One region of the Pseudomonas sp. GW821-FHT09A09 genome, then DNA from elsewhere that is predicted to be linked to it. Evidence: predicted binding sites of a transcription regulator. Region 1 holds the regulator's gene; the other holds the start of a gene.
What was found. The regulator sigma-54, encoded in region 1, starts transcription at its own class of promoters, with help from an activator protein. The targets are predictions, from matches to a motif close to ANTGGCATNNANNTTGCTNT.

Region 1 (14,393 bases):
CAGCTTGCGGCTCTTGTCCGGATTCTCGGTCGGCACGATGCCCGCTTCAGCCAGAAGCGGCAAAGTGTCGTCAAGGATGCGGCCCTTGGACAGTGCGATGGTCAACATGGGAAACGTCAGTCCTTCATCAGGCTATTGCTGTCCGGTCGCAAACGGCGCCAGACACAGATCGAGGCCATGACAGCCTCGATTTTAAACAAATTTCTGTAGTGAGCGGGCTTGCCCCGCGCTGCGGTGTGTCGGGCGCCATAAACATACCTGATACACCGCGGCGCGGGGCAAGCCCGCTCACTACAAGCAGCAACTAGCCCGGTACGCGGCGGATTTTCGCGCCGAGCATCTGCAGTTTTTCTTCGATGCACTCGTAACCACGGTCAATGTGGTAGATGCGGTCGATCAGGGTGTCGCCTTCGGCAATCAGCGCCGAGATCACCAGGCTCGCCGAGGCGCGCAGGTCGGTGGCCATCACTGGCGCGCCCTTGAGCTTCTCGGTGCCGGTCACGATGGCGGTGTTGCCTTCAACCTGGATCTTGGCGCCCATGCGGTGCAGTTCGTACACGTGCATGAAGCGGTTTTCGAAGATGGTCTCGATAACCGCACCGGTGCCTTCGGCAATCGCGTTCAGGGAGATGAACTGCGCCTGCATGTCGGTCGGGAACGCCGGGTAGGGAGCGGTACGCACGTTGACGGCTTTAGGACGCTTGCCGTGCATGTTCAGCTCGATCCAGTCTTCACCGGTGGTGATTTCGGCACCGGCTTCGCGCAGCTTCTCAAGGACCGCTTCCAGGATGGTCGGATCGGTGTCCTTGACCTTGACGCGGCCACCGGTGACGGCAGCGGCAACCAGGTAGGTGCCGGTCTCGATACGGTCCGGCATCACTTTGTAGGTGGCCGAGTGCAGGCGTTTAACGCCGTCGATGGTGATGGTGTCGGTGCCGGCGCCGGTGATGTTGGCACCCATGGCAATCAGGAAGTTGGCCAGGTCGACCACTTCCGGCTCGCGCGCGGCGTTCTGCAGGACGCTGCGGCCGTTGGCCAGGGCAGCGGCCATCATGATGTTCTCGGTACCGGTCACGCTGACGGTATCAAAGAAGAAGTTGGCGCCACGCAGGCCGCCTTCCGGCGCCTTGGCCTTGATGTAGCCGCCTTCGACGTCGATGGTCGCGCCCATGGCTTCGAGGCCACGGATGTGCAGGTCGACCGGACGCGAGCCGATGGCGCAACCGCCAGGTAGTGCCACTTCGGCTTCGCCGAAACGGGCAACCATCGGGCCCAGTACCAGGATCGAGGCACGCATGGTTTTCACCAGCTCGTACGGCGCGACCAGGGTCTTGATGGTGCGCGGGTCGATTTCGACGGCCAGTTTCTCGTCGATCACCGGCTCAATGCCCATGCGACCGAACAGCTCGATCATGGTGGTGATGTCGTGCAGGTGCGGCAGGTTGGCCACGGTAACCGGGCCATCGCACAGCAAGGTCGCCGCCAGGATCGGCAGAGCGGAGTTTTTCGCACCGGAAATGCGGATCTCGCCATCAAGGCGGGCACCGCCGGTAATAATCAATTTATCCATAAGAATCTCGACGCCTTGGGGGCTCAGGTGCGCTCGGCCCAGGCCGCGCGGCTGAAAAATTTCATAGTGACCGCATGGATGCTGCCATCGGTGATCCATGGGCTCAAATGGTCGTAGACCTGCCGCTGACGCTTGACCGGGCTCAATGCCGCCAGTTCATCGCTAATCACGTTCAGCTGGAAGTTGCAGCCTTCGCCTTCAACTTCTACGTTCGTATCCGGCAGCTTTCCTTCAAGGAAGCTCTTAACTTCTAGGGCCTGCATGCTCAACCTCTATCGGCGCCCAGTGCGCACGGGTCGCACATCATACAAAAAAGCCCCGCGCCTGCGAACCCCGCATAGCAGGACTCTGACGGGGGGCTTTATGGATAATGGCGATTAAGGATGCGCCAACAGCTCGCTCAGGCCGGAAACCTCGGCAATTTCCCGCATGTCCTCGGGCATTGCACGGATGCTGACCGGCTTTTTGATCGCCTCGGCATCACGGATAAAACAGAGCAATAACGACAAGCCAACGCTGCTGGACTTGGTCACCGCCGAGCAATCGAGCACCAGTGCAGGCGCGGTGCTGGTCTTGATCAGCGCCTGGCCCTGCTTGCGCAGGTCAGGCCCGGTGCGGTAGTCCAGCACGCCGCTGAGGAACAACTCGCCGGCGTCGCCGAGACGAACAGCCGACTCGGTCATTGTGCGGACTTCCCGGCAGCTTGCTTGTCGGTTTCTTCCTTGGCCTTGGCCACTTCACCGGCCCAACCATTGATGGTCTTGTCCAGGTCGTTGCCGTTGCGCTGCATGGCATCTGCGAACTGGTCGCGGAACAGCTTGCCGATGTTGATGCCGTTGATGATCACGTTGCGCAGTTTCCACTCACCGTTGACCTTCTCCAGCGTGTACTGCACAGGGTAGACCGCGCCATTGTTGCCTTTGACGGTCATGCCGACACTGGTACGGTCGCCCGACTCGTCCTTGGCAGGGTCCACGGTGATGCCTTGGTTGTTGTACTCAAGCAACGCGTTGCCGTAGAACTGGAACAGGCCCTTCTTGAAGTTTTCCTGGAAGGTCTGCATCTGCGCCGGGGTCGCCTTGCGCGAATACTTGACGGTCATGATGCTGCGGGAAATGCCTTCGGCATCAACCACAGGGCCCACGATCGAGTTAAGCGCGTCGTAGAACTTACTCGGGTCCTGCTTGTACTGCTCTTTGTTGGCAGTCAGGTCGGCCAGCATCTTGCTGGTCGTGTCCTGCACCAGATCGTGCGCAGAACCTGCCGCGTTGGCCAGCAGCGGCAACGCTGCAAGCAATACCAGCAGGCCACGTCGCAAGGTAGAGATCATGAACAGATTCCTCATTTGGCGTCTTTATTGACCGTATTGAGCAGGAATTTACCGATCAGGTCTTCAAGCACCAGCGACGACTGCGTGTCGTGGATGGTCGAACCATCCTTGAGCAGGGCAGTTTCCCCGCCCACGCTGACGCCGATGTACTTCTCGCCCAGCAAACCCGCAGTGAGGATAGATGCAGTGGAGTCAGTCGGCAGATTATCTACCTTCTTGTCCACCTGCATGGTCACCCGGCCAGTGAAGCTGTCGCGGTCCAGATCGATTGCCGTGACCTTGCCGATGGTAACGCCGGCCATGGTCACTTTAGCTCTGACCGTCAAACCGGCGATATTGTCGAAGTACGCGTAAAGTTTATAGGTGTCGGCGGTGGGGCTGGCCGACAGGCCACTGACCCGCAGGGCCAGCAACAGTAAAGCCAGGATGCCAGCCAGCAAGAAAAGGCCGACACCGATTTCCACAGTGCGGTTTTGCATCAGAAATCTCCAAACATCAAGGCGGTCAAAATGAAGTCAAGGCCCAGTACCGCCAGCGAGGCGTACACAACGGTCTTGGTGGTGGCGCGACTGATCCCTTCTGAAGTGGGCTCACAGTCATAGCCTTGGAATACGGCGATCCAGGTCACTACAAAGGCGAAAACGATGCTTTTAATGATGCCGTTAAGCACATCGCCGCTGAAGGTCACGCTGTTCTGCATGTTGGCCCAGTAGGAACCGTCATAGACGCCCAACCAGTCAACCGCCACCCACGAACCGCCCCAAATGCCGACCACGCTGAAGATCATTGCCAGCAGCGGCAAGGAAATGAAACCGGCCCACAGGCGCGGGGCAACAATGTACTTGAGCGGGTCCACGCCGATCATTTCGAGGCTGGACAGCTGCTCGGTGGACTTCATGTTGCCGATCTCGGCCGTCAACGCAGAGCCGGCACGCCCGGCGAACAGCAACGCGGTGACCACTGGCCCGAGCTCACGCAGCAACGTCAGGGCGACCATCTGCCCTACTGCCTGCTCCGAACCGTAGCTGGACAGAATATTGAAGCCCTGCAGCGCCAGCACCATACCGATGAACACGCCGGAAACGACGATGATCACCAGGGACATCACGCCCACGGCGTGCAACTGCTTGATCAACAGGCCAAAACCGCCGCCGATACCACCACGGCCGAGCAACGCATGAAACAGGAAGAGGGTAGAACGGCCCAGCACCTCGACAATGTCGATGCCCGAGCGGCCGAAAAGGCGAACCTTCTCGATGAGAGATGTCTTGCGCATCAGCGCTTCCCCAGAAGATCTGAGCGGTAGTCCGCTGCCGGAAAATGAAAAGGCACCGGGCCATCGGGATCGCCGGTCATGAATTGGCGGATGCGCGGGTTATCGGCATTCATGAGTTCTTCTGGCGTGCCCTGCCCCAGCACCTGCCCATCACCGACGACATAGAGGTAGTCGGCGATGCTCGCAGTTTCGGCCAGGTCGTGGGAAACCACGATGCTGGTGATGCCGAGCGCGTCGTTGAGCAGGCGGATCAGACGCACCAACACGCCCATGGCGATCGGGTCCTGGCCCACGAAAGGTTCGTCGTACATGAGGATCTGCGGATCCAGCGCGATGGCACGCGCCAGCGCGACACGGCGCTTCATGCCACCGGACAGCTCGTCAGGCATCAGGTCGATGGCACCGCGAAGGCCCACGGCCTGCAGTTTCAGCAACACAATGTCACGAATCATTTCATCGGACAGCTGGGTATGCACCCGCAGCGGGAAGGCCACGTTTTCGAAAACATCGAGGTCGGTAAACAACGCACCGCTCTGGAACAGCACACCCATGTGCTTGCGCGCGTCGAACAGGTCGCTGCGCGAGAGCGTCGGCAGGTTCTGTCCATTGACCCACACTTCGCCAGCAGTGGGCCGCAATTGCATACCCATCAGACGCAACAGGGTGGTCTTGCCACAGCCTGAAGGCCCCATGATGCCCGTGACCTTGCCGCGGGGAATGCGAATATCGACGTTATTGAAGATGCTGCGCGTCCCGCGCTTGAAGGTAAGTCCCTTCAGCTCGACCGCGTAGGCGTTATCGGCACTCATCTAAACTCCTTGGGATGCAGCCTCTCACTCAGACACCATGTGTGCGACATTCGTTTGCAACGGATGTGCAATAGGTAGCCACATGGGTTGGGTGAACCGAACTGGCGGCGAACTATATCACTGCTGGTACAGCGCCCCCAAGGCCGGAACTGCGCTTGTTCAGATTGGCGACAGGGAAAAACATTGCCGACTGTGTTACCGGGAGCGGAATCTCTGACGCCTTGTGAATAAAGCCTGACGAACTTGCGTGAGGGAATTGATCATTACCGCTATAATCGCCGACTTTTCGTCAGGCTATACGATTTCAGACATGAGCCAATCCAGCGACCTTATTCAATCCGCACAACGCACCATCCGCCTCGAGCTCGAAGCCGTAGACGGCTTGCTGGCCCATATCGACGCGGATTTCGTACGCGCTTGCGAGATGATTCTGGCCAGCAAAGGCCGCGTTGTCGTGGTCGGCATGGGTAAATCCGGGCACATCGGCAACAAGATCGCCGCCACCCTGGCAAGCACCGGGACTACCTCGTTTTTCGTGCACCCGGCAGAAGCCAGCCACGGCGACATGGGCATGATCACCAAGGATGACATCATCCTGGCACTGTCCAACTCCGGCACCACCAACGAAATCGTGACCCTGCTGCCACTGATCAAGCGCCTGGGCATCAAGATGATCAGCATTACCGGTAACCCGGAGTCGACGCTGGCCAAGGCCGCCGAAGTGAACCTCAATGTTCACGTGGCCCACGAAGCCTGCCCGTTGAACCTGGCGCCGACCTCCTCGACCACGGCCGCACTGGTCATGGGCGACGCATTGGCCGTTGCCCTGCTGGAAGCCCGCGGCTTTACCGCTGAAGACTTCGCCTTTTCCCACCCGGGCGGCGCCCTGGGCCGTCGTCTGCTGCTGAAAGTGGAAAATGTCATGCATGCGGGCGATGAATTGCCCCACGTCCAGCGCGGCACGCTACTGAAGGACGCGCTGATGGAAATGACCCGCAAGGGCCTGGGCATGACCGTCATCCTGGAAGCCGATGGCCGCTTGGCCGGGGTATTCACCGACGGCGACCTGCGCCGCACCCTGGATCGCACCATTGATATCCACACCGCAACCATTGATGCCGTCATGACCCCTCACGGCAAGACCGCGCGCCCGGAAATGCTGGCGGCTGAAGCCTTGAAGATCATGGAAGACCACAAGATCGGCGCGCTGGTGGTGGTCAATGACGATGACCGCCCTATCGGTGCCCTGAACATGCACGACTTGTTGCGTGCGGGAGTGATGTAAATGACTGGCGACCTGTTGCAACGCGGTAAAAACATCAAGCTGGCGATCTTCGACGTTGACGGCGTGCTGACCGATGGCCGCCTTTACTTCCTCGAAGACGGCAGCGAATTCAAGACGTTCAACACGCTGGACGGCCAGGGCATCAAGATGCTGATGGCTTCGGGCGTACAAACAGCCATTATCAGCGGCCGCAAGACCCCGGTAGTGGAACGGCGCGCACAAAACCTGGGGATTCCTCACCTGTATCAGGGCCGTGAGGATAAACTGGTGGTTCTGGACGAGCTTCTTGGCCAACTCAACCTAAGCTATGAGCAGGTCGCCTACCTCGGTGACGACCTGCCTGACCTGCCGGTGATTCGCCGGGTAGGCTTGGGCATGGCTGTCGCCAACGCGGCGGCATTTGTTCGCGAACACGCCCATGGCATCACCACGGCCCGTGGCGGCGAAGGTGCCGCACGTGAGTTCTGCGAATTGATACTGCGTGCCCAGGGCAACTTTGAATCCGCCCACGCCGCCTACTTATAGAGCGTTTTATGCTGAGCAAAAAGATTCGCAACTTCCTGCTATTCGGGGTCATCGCCGCGCTATTCCTGGCGGTGGGCTACTGGAATATCAGCCCGGAGCGCTTCCTCGACAAGCCTGTCGCGCAGGTTGACGACGGCGCTATCGACTATTACGCCATCAATGCCAAAAGCGTGCAGTTCCTGCCAGATGGCAAGGTGCAGTACGAGATGACATCGGACAAGGTCGAGCACTTGAAGGCCACTGAAGTGACCCTGCTCACCAATCCGGACATGAACATCTACCGCGGCACCGAGTTTCCGTGGCACGTCACCAGCAAGCGTGGCGAGGTCAACCCGGACGGCACCCAGGTGGAACTGATCGACTCGGTGCGCGTTGCGCGCACCGACGACAAGAACCGCGACACCGTGATTACCAGCAGTCGCATGACCGTATTCCCGCAGAAGCAATATGCGCAGACCGAGCAAGACGTTAGAATCGACGGCGCTGGCGGTGTATCGACTGGCAAGGGAATGAAAGCGTATTTGAAAGAAAGCAGGATACACCTGCTATCGAACGTAAGAGGACAGTATGAGGCTCGTTAAAACTCTCCCTATTTTGCTCGGTCTGGGCGCAGCACTGGGAAGCGTGAGCGCCTGGGCTCTGCCGAACGATAGCCAGCAACCGATCCACATCCAGGCTGACGATGCGCAGCTGGATGACAAGCAAGGTGTCGCGACCTACACCGGTGGCGTGATCATTACCCAGGGGTCGATGAAAATCACCGGGAATACCGTGACACTGACCCGCACCAAGGCGGGCGACATCGACGTCGTGACGTCGGTGGGCAACCTGGCCTATTTCGAGCAGAAGCAGGCGCCTGCCGATACCGCTCCGATGAAGGGCTACGGCAAGACCATCCAGTATCACGCCCAGCAGAACCGCATTGTCCTGATTGACCAGGCCAAGGTTGTCAGCACCGACGGCAACACCACGGAAGGTGAAAAAATCACCTATGACACTGTGAAACAGGTCGCCAACGCCGGTCGCGCCAATGGCAACAAGGTCACCGCACCTCGTCCGCGTATCGACATGGTTATCCAGCCGAAGAAGAAGGCCGAGTAATGGCAACCCTGAAAGCCCAGCATCTGGCCAAGGCCTACAAAAGCCGTCAGGTCGTGCGCGACGTCAGCCTGTCGATCGACAGCGGCCAGATCGTCGGCCTGCTCGGCCCCAACGGTGCCGGCAAGACCACCTGTTTTTACATGATTGTCGGCCTGGTCCAGGCGGATCAGGGTCGCGTTCTGATCGACGACCTGGATGTCAGCCACCAGCCGATGCACGGTCGTGCTCGTGCCGGTATCGGCTATCTACCCCAGGAAGCGTCGATCTTCCGCAAATTGTCGGTTTCGGACAACATCATGGCGATCCTTGAGACCCGCAAGGAGCTCGACCGCGATGGCCGCCGCAAGGAACTGGAAAGCCTGCTGCAGGAATTCCACATCAACCATATCCGTGACAACCTGGGCATGAGCTTGTCCGGTGGTGAGCGTCGTCGCGTGGAAATTGCCCGAGCATTGGCCACCGCACCGAAGTTCATCCTGCTGGACGAACCCTTTGCTGGCGTCGACCCGATTTCGGTGGGCGACATCAAGCAGATCATCCACCACCTCAAGGCCAAGGGCATCGGTGTACTGATCACTGACCACAACGTTCGTGAAACCCTCGATATCTGTGAAACCGCTTATATCGTCAACGATGGCCAGCTGATCGCCGAAGGCGATTCCGCCACCATCCTGGCCAACGAACTGGTCAAGGAAGTGTACCTGGGTCACGAGTTCCGCCTGTAAACACCGTGGTGTCAGGCCGTTTGCCGAGACGCGCGGGAGTCAATAGAAACCTCCGGCTTTTTATTGTTACCGCGCTCTAGGCAAAGCCCCCGATATCAGGCATATAATTTGCTTATGTTTGGCGCTCACGCGCCCTGTCGTGGATGGCGCATTGCGCCGGCGAATAAGGTGTTAAGCCCCTGCCATGAAACCATCGCTAGTCCTGAGAATGGGCCAGCAGCTGACGATGACACCGCAGCTGCAACAGGCCATCCGCCTGCTCCAATTGTCCACACTGGACCTGCAACAGGAAATCCAGGAGGCCCTGGAGTCCAATCCGATGCTCGAACGCCAGGAAGAAGGCGACGACTTCGATAATGCAGACCCGCTGGCCGACAACATCGAGCAAAAACCCAATTCCGACGTGCAGGAACCCTCCTATCAGGAAACCGCCCCGACGGTGGACAACCTGGAGGACGGCGAATGGAACGAACGCATTCCCAACGAACTTCCCGTGGACACGGCCTGGGAAGACGTCTACCAGACCAGCGCCAGTAGCCTGCCGAGCAATGATGATGACGAGTGGGATTTCACCACCCGAACGTCCGCCGGCGAGAGCCTGCAGAGCCATCTGCTGTGGCAACTGAACCTGGCGCCGATGTCCGACACCGATCGCCTGATCGCCGTGACCCTGATCGACTGCATCAATAACCAGGGTTATCTAGACGAGACGCTTGAAGAGATTCTTGAAGCCTTCGATCCGGAACTGGACATTGAACTGGACGAAATCGAAGCCGTCCTGCACCGCATCCAGCAATTCGAGCCAGCAGGCATCGGCGCCCGCACCCTCAGCGAGTGCCTGTTGCTGCAACTGCGCCAGCTTCCGGCCAAGACACCCTGGCTCGCCGAAGCCCAACGCCTGGTCAATGACTACATCGACCTGCTGGGCAGCCGCGACTATAGCCAGCTGATGCGTCGTATGAAGCTCAAGGAAGACGACCTGCGCCAGGTCATCGAGCTGGTGCAGAGCCTCAACCCGCGCCCAGGTTCGCAAATCGAGTCCAGCGAAGCCGAATACGTCGTCCCTGATGTGATTGTGCGCAAGGACAACGAGCGCTGGCTGGTGGAGCTCAACCAGGAATCGGTGCCACGCCTGCGCGTCAACCCGCAGTACGCCGGTTTTGTACGCCGCGCCGACACCAGCGCCGACAACACCTTCATGCGCAACCAGTTGCAGGAAGCACGCTGGTTCATCAAGAGCCTGCAAAGCCGCAACGAAACCCTGATGAAGGTTGCCACCCAGATCGTCGAGCACCAGCGCGGCTTCCTGGAATACGGTGACGAGGCGATGAAGCCCCTCGTGCTGCACGATATTGCAGAAGCGGTGGGCATGCATGAATCGACGATTTCCCGGGTGACCACGCAGAAATTCATGCATACCCCACGGGGTATTTATGAGCTGAAATACTTTTTCTCCAGCCACGTCAGCACCTCCGAAGGCGGTGAATGCTCGTCCACGGCGATTCGCGCGATCATCAAAAAACTGGTTGCCGCGGAAAATCAGAAAAAGCCATTGAGTGACAGTAAGATCGCTGGTTTACTGGAGGCACAAGGCATTCAGGTCGCCCGTCGAACCGTCGCCAAGTACCGCGAATCCCTTGGGATCGCGCCTTCCAGCGAGCGTAAGCGTTTGATGTGACGGGCGGGCCACAGCGTTCCAGTGGCAGGCACCCCGGCCTGCCGCTTTATGCACTGGCAACGAAGGAGAAGCTGTATGCAAGTCAACATCAGTGGACACCAGCTGGAAGTCACCAAACCCCTGCGTGAATACACCGAGAGCAAGCTGAACAAGCTGGCAGGGCATTTTGACAAGATCACCAACGTGCAGGTCATCATGGAGGTCGATAAGCTCAAGCAGAAAATCGAGGCCACCCTGCACGTACCGAATGCAAAGCTCGTCGCCAATGCGGAGCATGAAGACATGTACGCGGCGATCGACTCGCTCTACGACAAGCTGGACCGCCAACTCATAAAGCATAAGGAAAAGAATCTGCACCTGATGCAAGGTACAGGTCGTTAACTCTCCCCCCATGATCCGACTTGAAACCATCCTGACCCCCGGCCGTTCCCTCGTGAACGTGCCGGGCGGCAGTAAAAAGCGCGCCCTCGAACAAATTGCCAACCTGATCGGCCGCGAAGTGCCCGAGCTGGATACGCAAGCTGTGTATGAGGCGCTTATCGCCCGTGAAAAACTCGGTTCTACCGGTTTTGGCAACGGCATCGCCATTCCCCACTGCCGCCTGCAAGGCTGTGAATCCCCGGTGAGCGCCCTGCTCCACCTGGATGCCCCCATCGATTTCGACGCCATCGACGGCGCTCCGGTCGACCTGCTGTTTGTCCTGCTGGTCCCGCAAGCCGCCACCGATGCGCACCTGGAACTGCTTCGGCAGATCGCCAGCATGCTCGACCGCAAGGAAGTACGCGACAAACTGCGCAGCGCCAGCAGCAACGAGGCGCTCTATCAGGTTGTCCTGGATGAACAGAACGGGCAGTAATCATGCGTTTGATCATCGTCAGCGGCCGCTCCGGCTCGGGTAAAAGTACCGCCCTCAATGTTCTTGAGGACAACGGCTTCTATTGCATCGACAACCTGCCGGCCGGCCTGCTGCCGGAATTGGCGGAACGCGCGCTGATCCACACCGAACTGGCCCAGCCGCTGGTTGCCGTTTCGATCGATGCTCGCAACCTGCCCAGCCACCTTGAGCGCTTCCCACTATTGCTCGAAGAAGTGCGGGCCAAGCATATTCATTGTGATGTGCTGTACCTGGACGCCGACGAAGAGACCCTGCTCAAGCGTTTTTCCGAGACCCGCCGACGTCACCCCCTCAGCAGCCCCCATCGTTCCCTGGCAGAAGCCATCGAGGATGAAACCAAGCTGCTGGGCCCGATCATTGACCTTGCCGACCTCAAGATAAACACCACCAGCCTCAACCTGTACCAGCTGCGTGACGCAATCAAATTGCGCCTGCTCAACCAGCCTGAACCGGGTACTGCGTTTCTCGTGGAGTCGTTTGGCTTCAAGCGCGGCATGCCAGTAGACGCTGACCTGGTGTTCGACGTGCGCTGCCTGCCCAACCCCTACTGGAAGCCGGAACTGCGCGAACAGTCCGGGCTGGACTTGCCGGTAGCCGAATACCTGGCCGCGCAGCCGGATGTTGAAGAGATGTTCCAGGATATCTCCAGCTACCTGCTCAAATGGCTACCCCGCTTTGCCGCGAGCAATCGCGCGTATGTCACCATTGCCATTGGCTGCACCGGTGGTCACCACCGCTCTGTCTACCTGACTGAGCGCCTGGGCCAGGTGCTGCAACAAACCCTCAAGAACGTCCAGGTCCGCCACCGCGACCTTAGCTGAAAGGAACACCTGCGCGATGCCCGCTCTGGAAATTGAAATCATCAACAAGCTGGGCCTGCACGCCCGCGCCTCAGCCAAATTCGTCGGCGTGGCCGGGCAGTTTCCTTGCCAGATCCGCGCCGGGCGCACGCCGGAGTCCATGGTCGATGGCAAGAGCATCATGGCCATGATGATGTTGGCGGCTGGCAAAGGCACCAGGATTCACTTGAAGACAGAAGGCGAGCAGGAAGACGAAGCCATGGCCGCGCTGGTGGCGCTGATCAATAACTTCTTCGACGAAGGCGAATAGCCCCATCCCTTTGTAGGAGCCCGGGTTGCCGGCGATGAGGCCTTTGAGTCAGGTGTTGGACTTGAGGACGCCATCGCCGGCAAGCCGGGCTCCTACGGAAAGCGGTTTATCCCAGGGCCGTGTCCATCACCATCATCAAGCAAAAGCCGATGCATAGGCCAAGGCTGGCGAGTTTTTCGTGACCATTGCGCCGCGACTCCGGGATGACCTCGTGAGTCACGACCAACAGCATCGCACCCGCCGCCAACGCCAACCCAAGCGGTAACAACACCTCGGCCAGACTGACCAGCCAGGCGCAAAGCACGGCAAATACCGGCTCCACCAAACCTGACGCCGCGCCGATCAAGAACGCCTTGACCCGCGACATCCCTGCCCCAGCCAATACCAACGCAATCACCAGACCTTCGGGCACATCCTGCAGGGCTATGCCCATGGCCAGGCTGTCCGCATCCGGCATACCACCGCCCGCCGAGACACCAACAGCCATGCCTTCCGGGATGTTGTGGGCAATGATTGCAAACACGAATAGCCAGATGCGCGGGGGAATCACAGGGTTATCCGGTGTGCCCACCAGCATTTCCGGGCTTGCGCCGGAGACCTTGCGGTCGACCAGGTACAACCCGAAGGCGCCCAGCATGATGCCGAAACTGATCAAGCCACTGGCGCCCCAAGGCGAAAGCCCCAGGCTTTCAGCTGCGGTAATACCCGGCACGATCAGCGAAAACGCTGTGGCAGCGAGCATCACACCCGCGCCAAAACCCAACAAGGTATCGCTGAGCGCGACGGGCATCCGGCGAATCACCAACACCGGCACCGCACCCAATGCAGTGCCGAGCGCGCAAATCGCCCCGCCCTGCAGTGCCCGCAGAATGCGCGGTTCGAGATCCAGCCAGGCCAGCCCGTGAGCCACCAGCAATGCAGTACCTGCCAACAGCAGCAGCGAGCCAAACGCATAACGAAACATTCGCCCGCTGCTGATCGCCAGTGTTTCAGTGCCCATAGTCGGCCTTAGATCTTGTTATTGGATGAATATCAGGCCAACGCGGCCTGGTAGCGTGCGGCGACTTCCGGCCAGTTGATGACGCTGTAGAAGGCGTTGATATATTCGGGGCGGCGGTTCTGGTAGAGCAGGTAATAGGCGTGCTCCCAGACGTCGAGACCCAGGATCGGCGTGTTGCCACTCATCAACGGGCTGTCCTGGTTACCGCTGCTTTCCACCACCAACGTCTTTTGCGGGGTGACGCTCAGCCACGCCCAGCCGCTGCCGAAACGGGTTAGGGCGGCCTTGGTGAAGGCTTCCTTGAAGCTGTCAAAACCACCCAATTGCTCATCGATGGCCTTGCCCAACGCGCCCTCTGGCTTGCCGCCACCTTTGGGCGACATCACGGCCCAAAACAGCGAGTGGTTGGCATGCCCACCGCCTTGGTTGATGACCGCAGCCCGCAGTTTTTCCGGTAATTGCTGCACGCTGGACACCAGCCGCTCTACCGGCCAACCCGCAAACTCAGTGCCCTCGACCGCCGCGTTGAGGTTGTTGATGTAGGTCTGGTGATGTTTGGTGTAGTGAATCTCCATGGTCTGCGCATCGATATGCGGCTCAAGAGCATCGTAGGCGTAGGGCAAGGCTGGCAACGTGTAAGTCATATCAATGAGCTCCGTAATAAGGACTGTTGCGGATCGACGCATCCGTTTGCGCCGCAGTGCCGCCCAGCAAGCGATGGGTACGCGGGTACTCACCGTGATCGCTGATGAAATTCAACAACTCGACGTAGGTCTTGCTGCTCTGACGCAGGGCTGCTTCGCGCAATTGCGGGCTCAGCCGCGGGTCCTGCATGGTCTGAAGCAGGCGCTGGTGGATAGCGCACAGGTATTCCGCGCTCTCCTTCGGCTGGTTCAGGCGCAAATGCAGGTCCGCCAGGTTGTGATGGGAAATGACGCAAGCCGCCACTGCTTCGTCGGCATCCGCCCAGCGCTCGAATAACACTTGAGCCAGGGCCAGGGCTTGCAAATAGGCCTCCCGAGCGTCGACCAATTCGCCCGCCATAAAGCAGCGATTGGCCCGTTCGATCGTGCGTTTCCAGTGCTCCAT
Region 2 (14,393 bases), on a different contig from region 1:
TCAGGCTGAGGGACACTTCATCCGAGACGGCCAGCGGCCCCACCGGCATGCCGGCCTTACGCGCTTCGGTCTCGATCATCGGCGCGGCCACGCCCTCGCCGAGCATGGCAATGCCTTCGTTGGTGAAGGTGCCGAACACCCTTGAGGTGAAGAAACCCCGGCTGTCATTGACCACGATCGGGGTTTTCTTGATTTGCAGGACGAAATCAAAACCTCGGGCCAGGGTTTCGTCGCTGGTCTGGGCGCCCTTGATGATTTCCACCAGCGGCATCTTGTCGACCGGACTGAAGAAATGCAGGCCGATGAACTTGGCTGGATCCGGCACGGCCTTGGCCAAACCGCTGATCGGCAGTGTGGAGGTATTGGAGGCGATCACCGCATCAGCGCCAACCACGCTTTGGGCGGCAGCCGAGACTTTTGCCTTGAGCTCTCGGTCTTCAAACACCGCTTCGATGACCAAATCGCAACCGGCCAGGTCGGCGTCGGCGGCAGTGGGAAGAATCCGCGCCAGGATGATTTCCCGCTGCTCGGCGGTCATTTGCCCACGGCTGACCTTCTTGTCGAGCAGCTCCGCTGAGTGCGCCTTGCCCTTTTCAGCGGCGGCCAGGTTGATGTCCTTGAGCACCACATCAACGCCGGCACTGGCGCTGACGTAGGCAATGCCCGCGCCCATCATTCCGGCACCGAGCACGCCGACTTTGCGCGTGACATAGGGCGCAACACCTCTGGGCCGCGAGCTGCCGGCGTTGATTTCGTTGAGCTGGAACCAGAAGGTGCCGATCATGTTCTTCGCCACTTGCCCGGTGACCAGCTCGGTGAAGTAGCGGGTTTCGATCAGGTGCGCCGTGTCGAAATCCACTTGGGCCCCCTCCACGGCGGCACAGAGGATTTTCTCCGGCGCGGGGAAACAGCCCTGGGTCTTGCTGCGCAAAATCGACGGCGCGATGGCTAGCATCTGCGCGACTTTCAGGTTGGACGGCGTACCGCCCGGCAGTTGATAGCCCTTGCCGTCCCACGGCTGTTTCGCCTCCGGGTTCGCGAGAATCCACGCCCGGGACTTGGCCAGCAACTCATCACGATCGGCTGCCAATTCTTGAATCAAGCCAGCTTGCAGCGCTTGTTGGGGCCGCACTTTTTTGCCTTCCAACAAATACGGCAAGGCTTTTTCCAGCCCCAGCAGGCGCACCATACGCACTACCCCACCGCCGCCCGGCAACAGGCCCAAGGTGACTTCCGGCAACCCCAGCTGTGTGGATGTGGCATCCAGCGCGACCCGGTAATGGCAGGCCAGGCAGATCTCCCAGCCGCCACCCAGTGCGGCGCCATTGATCGCGGCCACTACCGGTTTGCCGAGGGTTTCCAGGCGGCGCAACTGCGCCTTCAGCTCCAGCACGCCGTCGTAGAATTCCTTGGCGTGGGCCTTGTCGACCTTGATCAACTCATTGAGGTCGCCACCGGCAAAAAACGTCTTTTTGGCCGAGGTGATGATCACACCGGCAATACTGTCCCTTTCCGCCTCCAGGCGCGTGAGCGTGGCCGCCATGGCTTCGCGGTACGCGCCGTTCATGGTGTTGGCGCTCTGGCCGGGCATGTCGAGGGTCAGCACCACGATCTGGTCCTGGCCTTTTTCGTAACGAATGGCTTGGGTCATGACAGGTTCCTTGGGCTCAGAGCCGTTCGATGATGGTGGCGATGCCCATGCCACCGCCGACACACAGGGTGGCCAGGCCGTAGCGCTGCTGGCGGGCTTCCAGCTCGTCGAGCAAGGTGCCGAGGATCGCGCAGCCGGTGGCGCCCAACGGGTGGCCCATGGCGATGGAGCCGCCGTTGACGTTGACTCGCGCAGCGTCAATGCCCATGTCCTTGATGAACTTGAGCACCACCGAGGCGAACGCTTCGTTGACTTCGAACAGGTCGATGTCCTCGACCCGCAAACCGGCCTTGGCCAGGGCTTTGCGGGTGGCGGGCGCCGGGCCGGTGAGCATGATGGTCGGGTCGGTGCTGGTGACCGCCGTGGCAACAATGCGCGCCCGCGGTTGCAGGCCCAGTTCGCGGCCTTTCGCTTCGGAGCCGATCAGCATCAGCGCGGCGCCATCGACAATGCCGGAGCTGTTGCCCGGCGTGTGCACATGGTGGATGCGCTCCACATGGCTGTAGACCCGCAATGCGGTGGCGTCGAAGCCCATCTGCCCCATCATTTCAAAGCTGGGCTTGAGTTTGCCCAGGCCTTCGAGGGTGGAGTCGCCGCGGATGAATTCGTCATGGTCCAGCAGCACGATGCCGTTCTGGTCCTGCACCGCGATCAGCGATTTGTTGAAAGAACCGTCTGCACGCGCCCTGGCGGCTTTCTGCTGGGACTGTAGGGCAAAGGTATCCACGTCCTGGCGCGTGAAGCCTTCCAAGGTGGCGATCAGGTCGGCGCCGATGCCCTGGGGCGTGAAGTGGCTGTGCATATTGGTGTGCGGGTCGAGCACCCAGGCGCCGCCGTCGCTGCCCATGGGCACGCGGGACATGGACTCGACGCCGCCCACCACCACCAGGTCTTCAAAGCCGGAGCGCACCTTCATGGCGCCCAGGTTGACCGCCTCCAGGCCCGACGCGCAGAAACGGTTGATTTGCACCCCGGCGACACTGATGTCCCAGTCCGCCACCAGTGCGGCGGTCTTGGCGATGTCGGCACCCTGGTCGCCCACCGGGGTGACGCAGCCCAGGACAATGTCATCCACTTGGCGCGTGTCGAGGTCACTGCGTTGGGCCAGCGCGGTGAGCAGGCCGGCCACCAGGTTCACCGGCTTGACGCTGTGCAGGGCACCGTCCGCCTTGCCTTTGCCACGGGGCGTGCGTATCGCATCAAAGATCAAAGCTTGGGTCATGACGTCCTCTAACCGCTGTGCATGTGTGCCCCTACCTTAGGCCCGATTGACACGGTTTCAATGACGGATGCGCTCATTGCTTTTGACCCCCACGCTCGGACGAACGGTAGGCTGCGGCGGTAATTGCTTGATTAATCGTTTTAGCTGTCTAGCCAAGGGTCTGGCGCCAAGATGGCGATAGGCCTCATTCCGTTTTTAGCGCAAATGCTGATTAGCTGATATGAAATGGATCTAAGCCACGCAGAACGAGGGCTCTAAGGTTGAATCTGTAAGGAGCTGCTGCCGGGTTTTGCTGGAGCAGCTGTAAGAAAAGTGCAACGTCACATCGCGATACTGAAATAAACCGGCACGCATTTGACGCTCAGGAATAACAACAAAAGGCAGTCAGCCATGTTCAAGCATACGAAAGTTCGTCAGGCGGGACTTATTCTGTTCGCCACCACACTGATTCTGATCTTGCCCAACTTAACCAAGGTTATTGGGTGATACACCGATCCCTACATTCCGTGCACACACTGCACCAGGACTGCAGCTTTTGGCAGCACCTGCCGGGACATTGCGCATAGCGGTCCCGTTGCAGGGGCTGTCTTTTTGCGCGCAGATTTCCGGTATCGTGAGCCCCACCGCCACTTCACACCGGGCTCTCTCTTGAAAACCACCCTTGCCGCTCTCGCATTGCTGCTGGCCTTGCCGGTTTCAGCTGCGCAATTGACCATCGAGCTGGACCACACCACCAAGACCTGGCAAACCGCCGACCTGCTCAAGCTGCCCGACGCGCAGACGGTGCAGATCGCTGATGACGTTTCCTACAAACGCAACATGACCTATCGCGCTGTGCCGCTGGCAGTGCTGCTGCCCGGCCTTGAGCCCCGTAACCACCTCCAAGCCGTTGCCCTGGATGGGTTCGCCGCCGAACTCGCTGCCGCGCCGCTGCTGCAAAAAAGCGGCGCCCGCGCCTGGCTGGCGGTAGAAGACCCGGCCCACCCGTGGCCTGCGCTGGCCGACGGCAAACCCAGCGCCGGGCCGTTTTACCTGGTGTGGACCGACCCGCAGGCCGGCCATATCAGCCCCGAGCAATGGCCGTTCCAGATCTCCGGGATCAAGCAGTTGAAGACGGTTGCCGAGCGCTTTCCCGCGCTGCTGCCGGACCCAAAGCTGGCCGCCAATGACCCGATCAATCAGGGCTTTGCGCTGTTCCAGAAAAACTGCCTGGCTTGCCACCGCCTCAATGGCGCAGGCGATGCGCAAGTGGGGCCGGACCTGAATATTCCCTACAACCCCACCGAGTATTTCGGCGGTGATTTCCTCAAGCGGTATATCCGCGACCCGCAGAGCCTGCGGCATTGGCCGCAGGCGAAGATGCCGGCGTTCGCGTCCAGTGTGCTGCCGGACAATGAGCTGGATTTGTTGGTGGGGTATTTGAAGCATATGGCCGGTCGCAAGCAGCAACCCTGAGCCCAAGCACACGTCAATTCTGGGCGCTGGCTTGTGTGGAAGCTGGCTTGCCTGCGATGGCATCACCTCGGTGCATCTGTTGTACCGAGGCGTCTGTATCGCGGGCAAGCCCGGCTCCCACACAACCCAGCTCACATTAGATCTACGTCGCCTATTGCTGCTGGACTGAAATGACCGGCGTTGGCGCCACAAATACCTTGGCATGCATCTGCTCATGCCCGCCGCCACGGCGCATGCCGCGTACCGGGCAGGCGTCGAGGTAATCCAGGCCCACGGCCAGCTTCAAATGCCGTTCCGGGCGGGCCAGTTGATTGGTCACGTCGAAGCTGTACCAGGCGTCATCCAGCCAGGCTTCGGCCCAGGCGTGGCTGGCCAGGTGCGCGCTGTCTTCGCTGTACAAATACCCCGACACATACCGCGCTGGAATCCCCAGGCTGCGGGCGCAGGCCAGGAATGCATGGGCGTGGTCCTGGCACACCCCCGCCCCTCCCGCAAAGGCCTGACCGGCGCTGGTGTCGACTTCAGTAGCGCCCGGCGTGTAAACCATCGCCTGGTTGAGCCCATGCATCAAGTCGATCAGTGCCGTGCGGTCACGACGCTGATGACAGTGCTGCTCGGCAAACCGGCGCAGGGCGTCATCGGGTTCGGTCAGGCGTGTGCTGCGCAAGAACGGGAAAGCCGATTGGCTCTCGTGTTCGGCCTCGCGCAACTCGTCGATGTCGACCTGGCCCCGAGCGCCAATGATGATGGCGTCGTGGGGTTCGTCCAGGGTCAGCACATGCAGGATATTGCCGAACGGGTCCACCTGGGCGCGCACGGGGCGCGGCAGGTCGAGCTGCCAGCTGAGCACGTGCTGACGCTCGCTGTCGTGGGGCGTGAGGCGCAGGTACTGGATGCTCGCACGCACCTGGTCCTCGTAGTGGTAGGTGGTTTCGTGGCTGATGGAGAGTCTCATGCGGCCTCCAGGTAGGAACTGTAGATGGCGTCGCCCAACTGGCGCACCAAAGGGATAAAGTCGGTCAGCCAGGCGTGCAGGCCTTCCTCGAGGATTTCGTCGATGGCCGTGAAGCGCAAGCGCGCGTCCATCTCGGCCGCCAAACGTTGAGCCGGCCGACCATTGAGGCCGGGCAGGCTGGCGAGGATCTGATCGATCTCCTCACTGCAGGCACGCAGCGAACGGGGCACATCGGCGCGCAACAGCAACAATTCGGCGACTTGGCGGGCACCGGGTGCATCACGGTAGATCTCGGTGTACGCCTCGAACGACGACAACGCCCGCAACAATGCACTCCACTGGTAGTAGGCGTGGGCGGTGCCGTCAGTGACTGCGGCTGCCTGGTCGCCGGCCATTTCGTAGCGCGCATCCAATAGACGCAAGGTGTTGTCGGCTCGTTCAATAAAGGTGCCCAGGCGAATAAAACGGAAGGCATCGTTGCGCATGATGGTGCCGTAGGTGGCACCGCGAAACAGGTGCGAACGCTCCTTGACCCACTCGCAGAAGCGGCTCATGCCGTAGCGGCTGAGGCCCTGCTGGGCGATATCGCGAATATCCAGCCAGGTGGCGTTGATGTTTTCCCACATGTCGGCGGTGATTCGCCCACGCACCGCATGAGCGCTGGCCCGCGCAGCCCCGAGACAGCTGTAGATGCTGGCGGGGTTGGCCGCATCCAGCGCAAAAAAGTGCAGCAGGTGTTCGGCATGCAGTTCGCCATGGCGTTCGCGGTAATCATCCAGCGTGCCGGTGATCAGCAAGGGCATGGCCAATTCGTGCAGGCCGTCGCCGTGCCCGTCCTGGGGCATCAACGACAGGGAATAGCTGACATCGAGCATGCGCGCGAGGTTTTCCGCACGCTCCAGGTAGCGCGACATCCAGTACAGGTCGGAGGCAGTTCTACTCAACATGGCATCAGTCCTCCACCACCCAGGTGTCTTTGGTGCCGCCGCCCTGGGACGAGTTGACCACCAGCGAGCCTTCGCGCAGGGCCACGCGGGTCAGGCCGCCCGGCACCACGCGGGTTTCCTTGCCGGACAAGACGAACGGGCGCAGGTCGATGTGGCGCGGCGCAATGCCGTTTTCGACGAAGGTCGGGCACGTGGACAAGCACAAGGTGGGCTGGGCGATATAGGCATGGGGCTTGGCCTTGATACGTGCACGGAAGGCTTCGATCTCCGCCGCAGTGGACGCCGGGCCCACCAGCATGCCGTAGCCACCGGAGCCCTGGGTTTCCTTCACCACCAGGTTCGGCAGGTTGGCCAGCACGTAGGACAGTTCGTCAGGCTTGCGGCATTGGAAGGTAGGAACGTTCTTCAAGATGGGCTCTTCGTCCAGGTAAAACCGGATCATCTCGGTGACGAAGGGGTACACCGACTTGTCATCCGCCACCCCGGTGCCAATGGCATTGGCCAGCACCACGTTGCCCGAGCGATACGCAGCGAGCAGGCCGGGCACGCCCAGCATCGACTCCGGGTTGAAGGCCAGCGGGTCGAGGAACGCGTCGTCGAGACGACGGTAAATCACATCCACCGCCTTGGGGCCGTCAGTGGTGCGCATGAACACGCGGTCATCGCGCACGAACAGGTCGGCGCCTTCTACCAGTTCCACGCCCATTTCCCGGGCGAGGAAGGCATGCTCGAAGAACGCGCTGTTGAAGCGGCCCGGGGTCAGCACCACCACGCTGGGGTTATCCAGGGGGCTTGAGCTTTTCAGGGTGTCGAGCAGCAGGTTGGGGTAATGGTCGATGGGCGCGATGCGCTGGGCAGCGAACAGTTCGGGGAACAGGCGCATCATCATCTTGCGGTCTTCGAGCATGTAGCTTACGCCGCTGGGGGTGCGCAGGTTGTCTTCCAGCACGTAGTAAGTGCCGTCGCCATCACGTACGAGATCGACCCCGGAAATGTGGGAATACAGATCACGGTGCAAGTCCAGGCCTTGCATCGCCAACTGGTATTGCTCGTTGGCCAGCACCTGTTCGGCGGGGATGATTCCGGCCTTGATGATGCGTTGTTCGTGGTACAGGTCGGCCAGAAACATGTTCAGCGCCTTGACCCGTTGAATGCAGCCACGCTCGACAACCCGCCATTCACTGGCCGGAATGCTGCGCGGGATGGTGTCGAAGGGAATCAGGCGCTCGGTGCCCTGCTCGTCCCCGTAGAGGGTGAAGGTGATTCCGGCGCGGTGAAACAGCAAATCGGCTTCGCGCCGGCGCTGGGCCAGCAGTTCAGCCGGGGTTTCGGCCAACCATCGGGCGAACTCGCGGTAATGGGGGCGAACCTGCCCTGCCCTATCGTACATTTCGTCGTAATAAGTGCGGATCATGCCGTACTCCTTGTCACCCGGACGCAAGAACCATCGCAAGGCCCGTGCCAGCGGCATAAACACTTTAAAATCAGTGAGTTGAATTAATGCGAGGCACACGTCGCACCGTCCTGGTGCGCAGAATGCCCGGCGCCATGACGCACGCTTCATCGCAATGCGGGCTTTGGCTATCAACAGCATAGTCAGAGTTGATTTCACTGCCCGGTGAAGCTTGCGGATAATCACCACCATCTGCTGAACAGGACTCGTCCTACAGCTTCAACCCTTGCGCAATCGGTACCGTGGTACTTCGTGTACCGACTGGCTCCTCCGGTCTTCCCTTTAGGCCACCCTTCTTAGGGTGGCTTTTTTTTGCGCCGCGAAATTGTTGGGGGCAGTCATATCGGGGAGGTATAAACAAAAACGGCCGACCCTAAGGTCAGCCGATACGCTGTGTTTCTCATACTGCTACATGGGTAACCCACGCACCTCCTGCTTGACGCCCCAGCCTTCGATGATCCCGCCCAGCGGCTCGACCACCGCTTCAAAGTCTTGCTCGAAGTCTCCTATGCCGTCGTAGGTCGCGAACATGATTTTGCTCAGTTCCAGGTACCAGGCGCCGTCGTCGCGCGCACTGACCTGGGCATTCAGGGATTCCCCGCGAAACCGACCCGCCGCCCTGCGCGCCCGTTCCTCATCCGGGAAAATGGCGTAGAACTCGATGGGGTGGAAACGTGAGAAGTCGAAGCCGCCTTCTTTCATGCGGCGCAGAACGTTGGTGCTGATGTCTTCTTGATAGGCTGTGCTCATGAAAAGTGCTCCTCAAATTGATGGATAGACTTTCCGTGCTTCCCGAAGCCCGCGCCCTAACGGCGCGGGTGCTACGGCAAATAACAACACCGAGGGAAAACAAGCATGTAGCTGACAAGACCAGACCTTAGCGAATCATTCGCTGATCTCGATTGCAGAGTAGCGCGAAGCTATCACCTCCACCAGAGGCGCTTTAATGGCAGTCAGGGAATGTTCAGGCGGCAGGCGAGATGTCGAGGATCTGGATACTGTTCTGGTCTTTGAGGATCTTGACCGTCGGCTCGGGCTTGCGACCCTCCAGGTCATTGAGGTCAAGCTCGGCCGCAACGGGCACCAGCTTGTTGCGAATCATGTGCGCAGCGTCTTCGAGGCTGGGCTTTTGTTCGCAGGTGAACTGCTCCACAGCTTTAACGCCGTGGTCATCAACGAAGGTAATTTGCCACGTTTGCATCGGTGCCTCCTCGATAAAGCCCGCGTGTGGGCTCACATCTATCTGGACCTTGGGGGTTCGCCAAACGTTCCACCCAAGGCCGGAGGCACCGGACCGATAGCGCTTACTTCTCGGCGCGTTCCTTGAGGGCTTTCAAGGTGTTGAACGGCGCGTCCACCACGAACTTGTTGGCCAACCATGACGGCACGCTACCACCTGGCTCGGTGTGCACCTGGTAAGTGACTTCGGTCTGGCTGTCGCCTTTTGGCACCAGCTTCCAGTAGCCATCCACCTGGGCCACACGCACGTAGCCTTTGACTTCAGGCTGGTAGGTCGGCACTTCCAGCAGCTTGCGGGTCACGGTACCGTCAGCCGCCTTGCTGGTGGTGATTTCGAGGATGGAATCGCGGTCGGTCACCGGGAACGGTGCCTTGAACTGGGTGTAGGTCCAGCTCTTGTCACCTTCGGTCTTCAGCAATTTCTGCGATTTGCACTCGTGGATCCAGGTGCAAGCGCCGACGGCGTCTTCCTGCAGCGCTACGATTTTTGCCACCGGAGCCTTGATCACGGTCACACCGCGATAGGCCTTGTACTTGGAGCCGGCAATTTCGCTCAAAGACACTTTGATACCGTCTTCGTCCTTGGCGACTTGCCAATCCTCAGCCTGGGCAGTGGCAGCAAACAACACCGTAAAACCGCACAACACAGCCATTCGTTTCAGCGAACCCATTGTTGTATTCCTTATTGTTGAAGTTCCGATAGTAAAGCCCATCAAGCCGCCGTCATCTGCTCCCACCAGCCGATCAACCGGATTGCATCGGCCTGGTCGGTGCCACACACCTCAGGATCTGCCTTGAAATCACTGCACACCGCAGGTCGCTCCGGCTGGCCAAACAGCAGGCATAGCTGTTCGACCGACAAGTGCAGGCAACGCTCCCCCGCAGGTTTGCCCTGAGGCATTCCCGGCAGCGGTGAACTGATGGAGGGGGCGATGCAGCAAGCGCCACAGCCTTCACGGCATTTCATGACCAGCAGGTCCTCGACGACTCAATGTGGATGGCCGGGCTAGAGTACGCCCTAAAACAGCCGTTTTAAAATGGTCTAACAGGGGTTTTTCGCACAAAACAAAAGTGACTGACCAGTCTGCGACAGATGGTCGAAGGTCGGGGTCACCTTCGGGGGAAAAGTTTACTGCTTGAATTCGAAATCCAGCGCGGCGCCTTCCACTTCACGCCGCTCTTCGTTACGCAGTTGCAGCTTCATCTCGTTGCTGAGCAAGCGGCCGTTGATCTGGAACGCGCTATTGTCCGACGGCTTCTCACCGAACATCGGCGGCAACAACGGCACACTCTTGGGCTTGGGCATGGTGCCAATCGGCTGCAAGTGCCGGACCATGTCCGACGGCAGGGAAAGGTCCAACTGTGCCGGTGGCAGTTGGGTCTGGGCGACTTCATGGGCCGATTTGGACTTGCTGGCGATCGGTGCACGCTTTTTGACCGCCGCCGCCTTTTTCTTGGCGGCCGGGGCTTTTTTAGCCGGGGCCGGTTTCTTCGCGGGGGTCTTCTGCTGGCTGCTGGCGGCGGGCTTGCTGTCTGTCACGGGGGTTGCCGCCAGCACCGTGCCGACGTTGCACAGGCTTAGCAGGCCAATCACCACAGCAGCGCGAAAAATAGAGGTCATATCGCCAACAGCATTAACGGCAGAGGGCCATATGCTCGCTTGTTGTGCGCGGCATGACAAGCGTGCTGATCTGCCAGCGATCGGTACTGTCCCCAATGCACGCCTCAAAAACCCGCTGCGGTTTCCTGGCACAACTGGCTGGCGAGCATCCCCAGGGTCATCAGCGCGCGCTCTGCCTCGCGGTTCCACGGGGTGCCGCAGTTGAGGCGAATACAGTGGTTGAACTGTTCCGTATTACTGAATATCACCCCGGGCGCAATGCTGATGCCCTGCTGCAGGGCGCGCACGTGCAGTTCCTGGGTATTGACCCGGCCCGGCAAACTGACCCACAAGATAAAGCCCCCCGTCGGACGAGTCATTTGCGTGCCTTCCGGGAAATACTGCTGCACCGCCAGCTGAAATGCGCTGAGGTTCTTGCGGTATTCCTGGCGGATGTAGCGCAGGTGCCGGTCATAGCCACCGTTTTCCAGGTAGGCCGCGACGCCCATCTGGGTCACGCTGCACGCCGAGTGGGTGCTGAACATCTGCAAACGCTGGATTTCCTGCTGGTACTTACCGGCGATCATCCAGCCGATACGCACACCCGGCGACAAGGTCTTGGAAAAACTCGAACAGTAGATCACCCGGTCCAGGCGGTCATAGGCTTTAAGCGCCTTGGTGCGGCCGAGTTCGAACATCAGCTCGCCGTAGATATCGTCCTCGACGATCTGGATATCAAAGTCCGACGCCAGGCGCAGCAGTTGCTTCTGGCGCTCCTCGGGCATGGTCGCGCCGAGCGGGTTGCTCAAGCGCGTGGTCAGCACCAGGGCCTTGATCGACCATTGGTTGGCCGCCAATTGCAGGGCTTCCAGGCTCATGCCGGTGGCGGGGTCGCTGGGGATCTCGATGACCTTGAGGCCCAACAGGTCGGCCAGTTGCAGCAAACCGTAGTAGGTCGGTGACTCAGCGGCGATCAGGTCGCCAGGGCGTGTGAGCACACGCAACGACATCTGCAACGCGTCGACACAGCCGTGGGTAATCACCACTTCGGAAGGGTCCACCACCACGCCGGCGTCGCGCATGCGAATCGCCACCTGGCGGCGCAACGGCTCGAAGCCAGGGCTGAACATGTAGCTGAACGCCCGCGGGCTCTGGAAACGCGTGACCTTGGCCAACTGCTGGTGCAGTGCCCGTACGGGCAGGTAGTCGACACTCGGCACGGCCGCGCCCAGCGGGAACACCCCTTCGCGGCGCGACTCGACCAAGACCTGCTGAATGATGCTGCTGCGGGTGACCAACCCTGGGCGCTCGACCCGTGCGATGTCCGGCGTCGGGGCCGTCAGCGCGGGGGTCTGGTGCACGTAGTAGCCCGATTGCGGCCGCGCCCGGATCAGCCCCTGGTCTTCCAGGTTGGCGTAGGCCTGCAATACCGTCGCATGGCTCACATTGAGCTGGGAGCTCATCTTGCGCACCGAAGGCACGCGCTCCCCCGGTTGATAGACACCGCGCCGGATATCCTCAGCCAGTTGCTGGGCGATACGTTGGTAAAGCAACAGATTGGTCATGACGCAGCACTCGATTTCACGGGTATTTTATTTTTGTGTGAAACATACCGGCACAGTTTAGAAGTGTACGGGGACAGTTGCCACAATAGTCGAGCGCGGGCGGGAGTGACAGTAAAAACTGTAAGGGTGTACACCAAACAACGGTGGGAGCTGGCTTGCCTGCGAAGACGGTGTGTCAACCAATGAAATATTGACTGATACACCGCCTTCGCAGGCAAGCCAGCTCCCACATTTTGATCGGTGCCAGGCGTTAGCGGGCGGCGCCGAGTTGGCCTTTTTCATCAGAGAAGACGATCTCGACCCGGCGGTTTTGCGCCCTGCCCCGCTCGGAAGCGTTGGCCTCCACCGGGTACTGATCGCCATACCCCTGGACTTCGATGCGTTGCTCATCAATGCCCAGGTCCATCAACACATCGGCCACCGACTGCGCACGGTCACGGGACAGTTTCAGGTTTTCCTGCTCGCCGCCGGTGTTGTCGGTGTAACCCTCGATGCGCACTGTGCGCTTGGGGTTCAGTTGCAGGAACTGCACGATTTTCAGCACGGTGCGGTTGGCCGAGTTTTCCAGCTCGGCTTCACCGGTGTCGAACAGCACATCGCCCAAGGTCATCACCAAACCTCGATCGGTCTGGGTGGTGGTCAGGCTGGCGATTTGCTGCTCAAGCCACTTGCCTTGCTGCTGCACGCTGGCCAGCTTGTTTTCACGCAGGGCCAGTTGCAGGCGCTGGCGCTCCAGTTCTAGCTTGACGCCGCGCTCGGCGTTGAGCGCCTGTTCGGTGTGTTCACGGGCGATGGCACTGTAACGCTGGCTCAGGTAGGCGTAATGCACCACGTCGGCACCGCTGCCCCAGTAGCTGGACAAACGGTCGGCCCGCGCCAGGGACTCACCGGCACGGATAATGTCCTTGGGCGCAAAGCGCAGCACGTTGGCGTCTTCCTTGACCTTCTGGAAGTCATTGCTGGCCAGTTGCAAGGCCTGCTCGCTGTTGGGCTGGCTGGCACAACCGCCCAACGCCGCGCTGCCCAGCAGCAACACACAGCTCAATCCACGGATCAACGGGCTCATTGGGCTTCTCCCAACTGCAATTGCTTGCGCAGGCGGGTGATGCGCGTGTTGAGCACATTCAGTTGTTCCTGGCTCTTGCGGGTCAGCACCTGGGCTTCGGCCAGGCGTGCGTCCAGCTCGGCCTGTTCGGCACGCATGCGCGCGTGTTTGTAGGACTGGTCGGCCATGTCGGCCTTGGCCCGGGCGAATTTGTCTTCAGCCAGTTTCAGTTCAGGCGATTCATCGGTGCTGGCGCCCACCGCACTGGCTTGTTCCAGGGCCTGCTGGGTGAGGCGTATTTGTTCATTCGGCGCAGGATCGGCTGCACATCCCGCCAGAGCGACAACGGCGAGGGCCGCGAAAAGAGGTCGAAGAGTCACTGAAAATCCTTACTTTGCTGGGGTGCCGACAGGTTGCTGCAACTGCGCTTTCCAACGCTCCAGATTGCGCTGCAACGCCGCTTGCGCCACACCGGAAGCGGGCAATTCTGTCATCTTTTTGGCCAACTGTCCGCGCAGCCACGGATCATTGCAGGCCGAGTTGTGGGAAATCGCCAGGTACAGGCCCGGCTGGTCGATGGGTACTTCGCGGGCGACCAAGTCATTGCTCATGCCCAGGGTCTGGGCCATGGCCATGCCGGAATAACGTCCGGCCAGCACATAGTCCACCTCACCGAGCAGCAGCTTCTGAAACGCCGGGGTCAGGGTGGGCAAACGCTGCAAGCTGAGTTGCTGGCCGGCAAACGTCTCGAAGTCGGCACTCAAGCGCGCCCGCTCTGACACTGCGCCCTTGTGGCCATGCAGGTCCGCGGCCGAGGCATACACCAGCGGCGAGTCCTTGCGGGTCCACACCAGGTAATCGATCTGCACCAGCGCCGGGTGGATGTAGTCGAGGGTTTCCAGCTCGCCCAGGTTCAGCGGCGCATCGGCCAGGATGTCCATGCGCCCGCTGCGCACTTCCTCCAGCGCCAGAGAACGCTTGCCGCCGTAGAGCAGATCGATTTTCAGGCCGAGGTCCTTGCCCACCTGTTGCAACACATCGGCGGTGGCGCCGATCAGGTGCGTCGGGTCTTGCGGGTCACGCCACAGCAGCGGTGGCGCATCCGGGCTGCCGGTGATCACCAGGCGCTCGCATTTGCCGGCGGCCAGCGCCAGGCCCGGCAGCAGTGACAGGCCAAGCAGCCCCACCCAACGACGCAATTCCATGACACCTCCTCCCAATGACAAACGCATCCCTTGTAGGAGCCGGCTTGCCGGCGATG

Region 2: the regulator sigma-54 is predicted to act here: its motif matches at 7,677-7,696, upstream of AC07OV_RS21245 (circularly permuted type 2 ATP-grasp protein).

The regions. Positions count from the first base shown of each region.
Region 1 is NZ_JBWKPU010000011.1:71,221-85,613, forward strand. It holds gene hisG (ATP phosphoribosyltransferase) at 1-108, opposite strand, end outside; gene murA (UDP-N-acetylglucosamine 1-carboxyvinyltransferase) at 305-1,570, opposite strand; gene AC07OV_RS11985 (BolA family protein) at 1,594-1,833, opposite strand; gene AC07OV_RS11990 (STAS domain-containing protein) at 1,948-2,253, opposite strand; gene AC07OV_RS11995 (MlaC/ttg2D family ABC transporter substrate-binding protein) at 2,250-2,900, opposite strand; gene mlaD (outer membrane lipid asymmetry maintenance protein MlaD) at 2,912-3,379, opposite strand; gene mlaE (lipid asymmetry maintenance ABC transporter permease subunit MlaE) at 3,379-4,176, opposite strand; gene AC07OV_RS12010 (ATP-binding cassette domain-containing protein) at 4,176-4,985, opposite strand; gene AC07OV_RS12015 (KpsF/GutQ family sugar-phosphate isomerase) at 5,296-6,270, shown strand; gene AC07OV_RS12020 (KdsC family phosphatase) at 6,271-6,795, shown strand; gene lptC (LPS export ABC transporter periplasmic protein LptC) at 6,804-7,376, shown strand; gene lptA (lipopolysaccharide transport periplasmic protein LptA) at 7,363-7,896, shown strand; gene lptB (LPS export ABC transporter ATP-binding protein) at 7,896-8,621, shown strand; gene AC07OV_RS12040 (RNA polymerase factor sigma-54) at 8,806-10,299, shown strand; gene hpf (ribosome hibernation-promoting factor, HPF/YfiA family) at 10,375-10,680, shown strand; gene ptsN (PTS IIA-like nitrogen regulatory protein PtsN) at 10,691-11,155, shown strand; gene rapZ (RNase adapter RapZ) at 11,158-12,015, shown strand; gene AC07OV_RS12060 (HPr family phosphocarrier protein) at 12,032-12,304, shown strand; gene AC07OV_RS12065 (ZIP family metal transporter) at 12,411-13,304, opposite strand; gene AC07OV_RS12070 (superoxide dismutase) at 13,337-13,948, opposite strand; gene AC07OV_RS12075 (DUF2753 family protein) at 13,950-14,393, opposite strand.
Region 2 is NZ_JBWKPU010000026.1:33,576-47,968, forward strand. It holds gene AC07OV_RS21220 (3-hydroxyacyl-CoA dehydrogenase NAD-binding domain-containing protein) at 1-1,651, opposite strand, end outside; gene AC07OV_RS21225 (acetyl-CoA C-acetyltransferase) at 1,668-2,873, opposite strand; gene AC07OV_RS21230 (c-type cytochrome) at 3,522-4,328, shown strand; gene AC07OV_RS21235 (transglutaminase family protein) at 4,480-5,283, opposite strand; gene AC07OV_RS21240 (alpha-E domain-containing protein) at 5,280-6,230, opposite strand; gene AC07OV_RS21245 (circularly permuted type 2 ATP-grasp protein) at 6,235-7,644, opposite strand; gene AC07OV_RS21250 (ribonuclease E inhibitor RraB) at 8,092-8,433, opposite strand; gene AC07OV_RS21255 (hypothetical protein) at 8,648-8,884, opposite strand; gene AC07OV_RS21260 (START domain-containing protein) at 8,988-9,593, opposite strand; gene AC07OV_RS21265 (YkgJ family cysteine cluster protein) at 9,635-9,889, opposite strand; gene AC07OV_RS21270 (translation initiation factor 2) at 10,052-10,543, opposite strand; gene AC07OV_RS21275 (aminotransferase-like domain-containing protein) at 10,648-12,087, opposite strand; gene AC07OV_RS21280 (OmpA family protein) at 12,338-13,153, opposite strand; gene AC07OV_RS21285 (DUF4398 domain-containing protein) at 13,150-13,512, opposite strand; gene AC07OV_RS21290 (substrate-binding periplasmic protein) at 13,522-14,337, opposite strand.